DNA from 2 places in the Streptomyces sp. NPDC006450 genome. Region 2 is predicted to be linked to the other one. Evidence: predicted binding sites of a transcription regulator. Region 2 holds the regulator's gene; the other holds the start of a gene.
What was found. The regulator HrcA, encoded in region 2, represses chaperone genes, less so after heat shock. The targets are predictions, from matches to a motif close to TTNGCACTCNGNNNNNCNGAGTGCNAA.
Positions count from the first base shown of each region.

Region 1: the regulator HrcA is predicted to act here: its motif matches at 2,369-2,395, upstream of groL (chaperonin GroEL).

Region 1 covers NZ_JBEXPT010000008.1:87,360-91,553, forward strand. The annotation lists gene thrC (threonine synthase) at 1-1,228, shown strand, start outside; gene ABZY57_RS05640 (MoaD/ThiS family protein) at 1,302-1,580, shown strand; gene ABZY57_RS05645 (cold-shock protein) at 1,986-2,192, shown strand; gene groL (chaperonin GroEL) at 2,561-4,183, shown strand.
Region 2 covers NZ_JBEXPT010000089.1:15,232-19,425, reverse strand. The annotation lists gene ABZY57_RS23470 (nitronate monooxygenase) at 1-523, opposite strand, end outside; gene dnaJ (molecular chaperone DnaJ) at 715-1,851, opposite strand; gene hrcA (heat-inducible transcriptional repressor HrcA) at 1,852-2,868, opposite strand; gene ABZY57_RS23455 (MBL fold metallo-hydrolase) at 3,023-3,748, shown strand; gene ABZY57_RS23450 (DUF3097 domain-containing protein) at 3,777-4,194, shown strand, end outside.

The DNA of each region.
Region 1 (4,194 bases), on a different contig from region 2:
CGGCCTTTCCTGTCGTGAGTGCGGTACCCGCTTCGAGCTCGGCCCGATCTTCGCCTGCGCCGAGTGCTTCGGACCGCTCGAAGTCGCCTACGAGCTGCCCCTGGGCGACCCGGAGGCCCTGCGCGCCGCCATCGAGGCCGGCCCGAACAACATCTGGCGCTACGCGCCGCTGCTGCCCGTCCCCGCGGACGTGGCCTCCAAGCCGAGCCTGAACCCCGGCTTCACCAAGCTCGTGGACGCGGCCAACCTGGCCAAGGAGCTCGGCGTCACCGGCAAGCTGTACGTCAAGGACGACTCCGGCAACCCGACGCACTCCTTCAAGGACCGCGTCGTGGCCATCGCCGTCGAGGCCGCCCGCGCCTTCGGCTTCACCACCCTCTCCTGCTCCTCCACCGGCAACCTGGCCGGCGCCGTCGGCGCCGCGGCCGCCCGCGCCGGCTTCCGCTCCTGCGTGTTCATCCCGCACGACCTGGAGCAGGGCAAGGTCGTCATGGCCGGTGTCTACGGTGGCGACCTGGTCGGCATCGAGGGCAACTACGACGACGTCAACCGCTTCTGCTCGGAGCTCATCGGCGACCCGCTGGGCGAGGGCTGGGGCTTCGTCAACGTCAACCTGCGCCCGTACTACGGCGAGGGCTCCAAGACCCTGGCGTACGAGATCTGCGAGCAGCTCGGCTGGCAGCTGCCCGACCAGATCGTCATCCCGATCGCGTCCGGCTCGCAGCTCACGAAGATCGACAAGGGTCTGCAGGAGCTCGTCAAGCTCGGCCTCGTCGAGGACAAGCCGTACAAGATCTTCGGCGCCCAGGCCGAGGGCTGCTCGCCCGTCTCGACGGCCTTCAAGGCCGGCCACGAGGTGGTCCGCCCGCAGAAGCCGAACACCATCGCCAAGTCGCTGGCCATCGGCAACCCGGCGGACGGTCCGTACGTCCTGGACATCGCGCGCCGCACCGGCGGCTACGTCGAGGACGTCAACGACACCCAGGTCGTCGAGGCCATCAAGCTCCTCGCCCAGACCGAGGGCATCTTCGCCGAGACCGCGGGCGGCGTGACCGTCGGCGTGACGAAGAAGCTCATCGAGAACGGGCAGCTCGACCCGACGCTGACCACCGTGGTCCTGAACACCGGTGACGGTCTCAAGACCCTGGAGGCGGTGGCCGAAGGTGGTGGCCAGACCGCCACCATCCGCCCGAGCCTGGACGCGTTCCGCGCCGCAAACCTGGCCTAGGGGGCATCCGGCGCATCAGGGCCGGATCAGCCTCCTTCTCTCTCTCCCTGCACACCGGAAAGGCAGTAGCGCCATGAGCGTCAACGTCCGCATCCCCACCATCCTGCGCACCTACACCGGCGGCCAGGCCGAGGTCCCCGCCGAGGGCGCGACCCTCGAAGAGGTCATCCAGTCACTGGAGGCCAGCCACCCCGGCATCGCCGCGCGCGTCCTCGACGACCAGGGCAAGCTGCGCCGCTTCGTCAACGTCTACGTCAACGACGACGACGTGCGCTTCGAGGGCGGGCTGCAGACGTCCACGCCGGACGGCGCGGGCATCTCGATCATCCCCGCCGTCGCGGGCGGCTGCTGAGGCGCGCGCGGCCTTCGCAAGACCACGCAGTAACTGAATTGCCCCCTCCGTTACCAAACGGAGGGGGCAATTCTGCTTGGTTGGGCGCGGTAGAGTTGGGGAAGTCCCCTCCGCTGTTCTTGCCCGCCGCATATGAACGGGCCGCGAGAGGGTTGACATTGAGTCAACATGCAAGTGCGCTATGGGTCCTTGGTGGGTTTTGTCCGGCCCGAGTTGCCCTGGAATATTCCGGGTTTTCACCCTATTTCAATCTTTTGGCATGTCCAGAATTCTCATCGGAATGACCTGTTGCAGACAGCAGCGGTGCGGATACATTCAGCCCCGGTCGAGGCGTTCCGGCGCAAGTTCTGACCCGGGACCGCGAAGTGCGGTCCTGCGCAAGGGCCAGTAATAGGGGAGTTAGGCATGGCTCAGGGCACCGTCAAGTGGTTCAACGCGGAGAAGGGCTACGGCTTCATCGCGGTCGACGGTGGTGCGGATGTGTTCGTCCACTACAGCGCCATCCAGATGGACGGGTACCGCACCCTTGAAGAGGGTCAGCGGGTCGAGTTCGAGATCTCGCAGGGCCAGAAGGGTCCGCAGGCGGACATGGTCAAGCTCGCCGCCGGCTAGTCCGACCGCGATCGACCACCGACACGTACGGGGCCACGCACAGCGGCCGCGTACGACGGCACAACGGCATGTGTACGAGGGGCCCACATCCTGGACACGGGATGCGGGCCCCTCGTGCGTGGCGGCGCCGGCGGCCTTGCGGCGCCTGGGTGTTCCTCGCGGGTTGCCCGAAGCAGCTTGCACTCGGGGGGGTCGAGTGCTAATCATTGGCGTTAGCACTCTCCTGGTGAGAGTGCTACTAAACGAGGACCGGGTCGGTGAGGCCCGCAGGGTCCGGTGGGAAGGAACCGCCGGGCACGCAGGCCGTCCGTCGCGGGCGCGGGCGCGGTCCGGGAGCAATCCACCGCTGTCCGGGAGGACCACTTCAGATGGCCAAGATCATTGCGTTCGACGAGGAGGCCCGCCGCGGCCTCGAGCGTGGGATGAACCAGCTCGCCGACGCCGTCAAGGTCACCCTTGGCCCCAAGGGTCGCAACGTCGTCCTTGAGAAGAAGTGGGGCGCCCCCACGATCACCAACGATGGTGTCTCCATCGCCAAGGAGATCGAGCTCGAGGACCCGTACGAGAAGATCGGCGCCGAGCTGGTCAAGGAAGTCGCCAAGAAGACGGACGACGTCGCCGGCGACGGTACGACCACCGCCACCGTTCTCGCCCAGGCGCTCGTCCGCGAGGGCCTGCGCAACGTGGCCGCCGGTGCGAACCCGATGGCCCTCAAGCGCGGTATCGAGAAGGCCGTCGAGGCCGTCTCCGCCGCCCTGCTGGCGCAGGCCAAGGATGTCGAGACCAAGGAGCAGATCGCTTCGACGGCCTCCATCTCCGCCGCCGACACCCAGATCGGCGAGCTCATCGCCGAGGCCATGGACAAGGTCGGCAAGGAAGGCGTCATCACGGTCGAGGAGTCGCAGACCTTCGGCCTGGAGCTCGAGCTCACCGAGGGCATGCGCTTCGACAAGGGCTACATCTCGGCGTACTTCGCCACCGACATGGAGCGCATGGAGTCGTCCCTCGACGACCCGTACATCCTGATCGTCAACTCCAAGATCGGCTCGGTCAAGGACCTGCTGCCGCTCCTGGAGAAGGTCATGCAGTCCGGCAAGCCGCTGCTGATCATCGCCGAGGACGTCGAGGGCGAGGCGCTCTCCACCCTCGTCGTCAACAAGATCCGCGGCACCTTCAAGTCCGTCGCCGTCAAGGCCCCGGGCTTCGGCGACCGCCGCAAGGCCATGCTCGGCGACATCGCCATCCTCACGGGCGGCACGGTCATCTCCGAGGAGGTCGGCCTCAAGCTCGAGAACGCCGGTCTCGACCTGCTCGGCCGCGCCCGCAAGGTCGTCATCACCAAGGACGAGACCACCATCGTCGACGGTGCCGGTGACAGCGACCAGGTCCAGGGTCGCGTCAACCAGATCCGCGCCGAGATCGAGAACTCCGACTCGGACTACGACCGCGAGAAGCTGCAGGAGCGCCTGGCGAAGCTCGCCGGCGGTGTTGCGGTCATCAAGGCCGGAGCCGCGACCGAGGTCGAGCTCAAGGAGCGCAAGCACCGCATCGAGGACGCCGTTCGCAACGCGAAGGCGGCCGTCGAAGAGGGCATCGTCGCCGGTGGCGGCGTGGCCCTGCTGCAGGCCTCCTCGGTCTTCGACAAGCTGGAGCTCACCGGCGACGAGGCGACCGGCGCCAACGCCGTCAAGCTCGCGCTGGAGGCCCCGCTCAAGCAGATCGCCGTCAACGGTGGTCTCGAGGGTGGCGTCGTCGTGGAGAAGGTCCGCAACCTGCAGATCGGTTGGGGCCTGAACGCCGCGACCGGCGAGTACGTCGACATGATCGCGTCGGGCATCATCGACCCGGCGAAGGTCACCCGCTCTGCCCTGCAGAACGCGGCGTCGATCGCGGCTCTCTTCCTCACCACCGAGGCCGTCATCGCCGACAAGCCCGAGAAGGCCGGCGCCGCTGCCGGCGGCGGCATGCCGGGCGGCGACATGGACTTCTGATCCACCCCCGG
Region 2 (4,194 bases):
CCTGGACGCAGACGGCGTCGGCGCCGGCCGCCTGGGCGGCGCGGGCCTCCTCGACGGAGGTGACGGTGGCGATCGTGTACGTACCGACCTTGCGCAGGCAGGTGAAGGCCGCGGGTGAGGGCAGGCCGAAGGTGAACGAGACCACGGGGACCGGGTCTTCGATGAGAATGGCCAGTTTGGCGTCGTAGCCGTCGTCGCTGGTGCCGATGATGTCCTCGTCGGCGAGGGAGATCTCGTACCAGGAGGCCTCACTGGCGAGGTGCCCGCGGTAGGCCTCCACGACCGCCGGGTCCACGTGCGAGGTCTGCGGCAGGAAGAGGTTGACGCCGAAGGGGCGGCGGGTGAGCGCGCGCAGCCGCTTGATCTCCTGGTACATGCCGTCCGCGGTCTTGTAGCCGCCGGCGAGGAAGCCCAGCCCGCCCGCTTCGCACACGGCGGCCGCGAGCGGCGGGCAGGACGCGCCGCCCGCCATGGGCGCCTGCACGATCGGGTACGCGAAGAGACCGTTCGGTGCGGAGGACATGAGCTGCATCGTGCCATGTCCCGCTCACGGGACCGAATCACCGCATTCGCCTGGCATAGTCCCCTTCACCGGGGTGCCCGAATACCGCCGCCGCCCTGCCGCCCCGCATGCCGCGAGCCCGGTCCGGGGCATCCCCGGACCGGGCTCGCCGGTGTTCTCGTACGCTGCCCGTACGCTGCTCCGCGCGCGGCTCAGCGCCCGTTGAAGGCGTCCTTCAGCCGGCTGAACAGGCCTTGCTGGCCCGGCGCGAACTGGCCGAGCGGCCGCTCCTCGCCTCGCAGCTTGGCGAGCTGGCGCAGCAGGTCCTCCTGCGCCGGGTCCAGCTTGCCGGGGGTGGTGACCTCGACGTGGACGATCAGGTCTCCGCGGCCGCCGCCGCGCAGGTGCGTGACGCCCCGGCCGTGCAGGGGGATCGCCTGGCCGGACTGGGTACCGGGCCGGATGTCGATCTCCTCCAGGCCGTCCAGGGTCTCCAGCGGGCACTTGGTGCCCAGGGCCGCCGCGGTCATCGGGATGGTGACCGTGCAGTGCAGGTCGTCCCCGCGCCGCTGGAAGGTCGGGTGCGGCAGCTCGTGGATCTCCACGTACAGGTCGCCGGCGGGGCCGCCGCCGGGGCCGACCTCGCCCTCGCCCGCGAGCTGGATCCGGGTGCCGTTCTCGACGCCCGCCGGGATCTTGACGGTGAGGCTGCGGCGGGAGCGGACCCGGCCGTCGCCCGCGCACTCGGGGCACGGAGTCGGGACCACGGTGCCGAAGCCCTGGCACTGCGGGCAGGGGCGCGAGGTCATGACCTGGCCCAGGAAGGACCGGGTGACCTGCGAGACCTCACCGCGGCCGCGGCACATGTCACAGGTCTGCGCCGAGGTGCCGGGGGCGGCGCCTTCACCGGAGCAGGTGGTGCAGACGACGGCCGTGTCGACCTGGATGTCCTTGGTCGTGCCGAAGGCCGCCTCGTCCAGTTCCAGGTCGAGGCGGATCATGGCGTCCTGGCCGCGGCGGGTCCGCGAGCGCGGTCCGCGCTGCGAGGACTGGCCGAAGAAGGCGTCCATGATGTCGGAGAAGTTGCCGAAGCCACCCGCTCCGAAGCCGCCGGCTCCGCCGCCGCCCGAGGAGGACAGCGGGTCGCCTCCGAGGTCGAAGACCTGCTTCTTCTGCGGGTCCGAGAGGACCTCGTAGGCGGCGTTGATCTCCTTGAAACGCTCTTGCGTCTTGGGATCGGGGTTCACATCCGGGTGCAGCTCGCGCGCGAGCCGCCGGAATGCCTTCTTGATCTCGTCCTGCGATGCGTCGCGGCGCACGCCGAGAACGGCGTAGTAGTCCGTGGCCACTTACGACTCCGCCAGGATCTGTCCGACGTAACGTGCCACTGCGCGTACCGCTCCCATCGTTCCGGGGTAGTCCATGCGGGTCGGTCCGACCACGCCGAGTTTGGCGACTGCTTCGCCGCCCGAACCGTAGCCGACCGAGACGACGGACGTGGAGTTCAGTCCCTCGTAGGCGTTCTCATGCCCGATCTTTACGGCCATTCCCGACTCACTGGCCTCGCCCAGCAGCTTGAGGAGCACGACCTGCTCCTCCAGCGCTTCGAGCACCGGCCTGATCGTCAGGGGAAAATCGTGTCCGAAGCGGGTGAGGTTGGCGGTGCCGCCGATCATCAGCCGCTCCTCCGCCTCCTCGACCAGCGTTTCGAGAAGGGTGTCGAGGACGGCACGCACCGTCACCCGGTCCTCGTTCTCGAAGGATTCCGGAAGGTCCTTCACCAGCGGCGGCACGTCGGTGAACCGGCGGCCGACGACCCGGCTGTTGAGGCGGGCCCGCAGGTCCGCGAGCGAGGTCTCCCCGAAGGGGGCCTGGCAGTCGACGAGCCTCTGCTCGACCCGGCCGGTGTCCGTGATGAGGACGAGCATCAGGCGGGCCGGGGCCAGCGAGAGCAGTTCCACGTGCCGGACGGTGGACCGGGTCAGCGACGGGTACTGGACGACGGCGACCTGCCGGGTGAGCTGCGCGAGCAGCCGCACCGTACGGCCGACGACGTCGTCGAGGTCCACGGCCCCGTCGAGGAAGTTCTGGATGGCCCGGCGCTCGGGCGTCGACAGCGGCTTGACCCCCGCCAGCCTGTCGACGAAGAGGCGGTAGCCCTTGTCGGTGGGGATGCGGCCGGCGCTGGTGTGGGGCTGGGCGATGTAGCCCTCGTCCTCCAGCACGGCCATGTCGTTGCGCACGGTGGCGGGCGAGACGCCGAGCCGGTGCCGCTCGGTGAGCGCCTTGGAACCGACCGGCTCCTCCGTCCCGACGTAGTCCTGGACGATGGCGCGCAGCACTTCGAGTCTGCGTTCGCTGAGCATCGCGCGCACACCTCCATCGTTTCCGTCGGTTCGTCGACTCTGCTGACACTCTTCGTTGGCACTCCGAGCGTTCGAGTGCCAGAGATCCCCCGGTCAGTGTACGGCGGGGTGGTACACCCGTAGCAAGGGCGGCCCGCCAAGGTAGCGTCGCGGCATGGACGTGCGTTGGGAAGAGGCAGGCTGGGAACGGCTCACCGAACGGGCCGGCCGCAAGCGCCTGCAGGTGTGGGACTGCACCGTGGGACTGGTGGTGGGCCAGGATTCGGCCCTCCTGATCGACCCGGGATCCTCCCTGCGGGAGGGTGCGCTGGTGCGCGCCGAGGCGGAGCGGCTGGCGGGGCGGCGCGTGACCCATCTCGCATTCACGCACGGACATTTCGACCACGTACTGGGTGGCGCGGCGTTCGCGGGGGTCGAGGTCTACGGTCCGGTCGGGCTGGACGCCCTGCTCTCCGTGAGCCGGGAGGAGCTGCGGTCCGACGCGGTCCGCCAGGGCCTGCCGGAGGCCGAGGCGGCCGAGGCGGCGGACCTGATGGTGCTCCCCCGGCACCTGGTGTCGGGCGAGTGGACCCTGGACCTGGGCGGGGTGCAGGTGCTGTTGGCGAACGTGGGCCCGGGGCACACCCGGCACGATCTGGCCGCCTTCGTGCCCGGAGGGCGCGAGGTGGTCTTCTGCGGCGACCTGGTCGAGGAATCGGGCGAGCCGCAGGCGGGTCCGGACGCGGTGCCCGGGCAGTGGCCGGCGGCCCTGGACCGGCTCCTCGCCCTGGGCGGGGACGACGCTCTGTACGTGCCGGGTCACGGAGCGGTGGTCGACGCGGCCTTCGTGCGTGCCCAACGCGACACACTGGCGGCCCGTTTCGGCGTGTCGGACACCTGAGACGGCCCGCTCTCCTACCCTCGGCCGGATGCGTGAGTACTCCCCCGACCTGACCCCGCAGTGGAAGCGCGCCAAGCCCGTCCCGGAGGTGCCGGCCGATCCCGATCTGGTGGTCGAGGTGGCCGGTACGGACTTCTGCGGCGCGGTGGTGGCCTGCGAGGCGGGCACGGTCACCCTGGAGGACCGCTTCGGCAAGCGCCGCGTCTTCCCCCTCGAACCCCGCGCCTTCCTCCTGGACGGCGCGGTCGTGACCCTGACCCGCCCGGCCCGGGGGCCGGTGGCCCCGGCCCGTACGGCCTCGGGTTCCCTCGCCGTCCCCGGGGCCCGGGCGCGGGTGGCCCGGGCGGGCCGGATCTACGTGGAGGGCCGCCACGACGCCGAACTCGTCGAACGGGTCTGGGGCGACGACCTGCGCATCGAGGGCGTCGTGGTGGAGTACCTGGAGG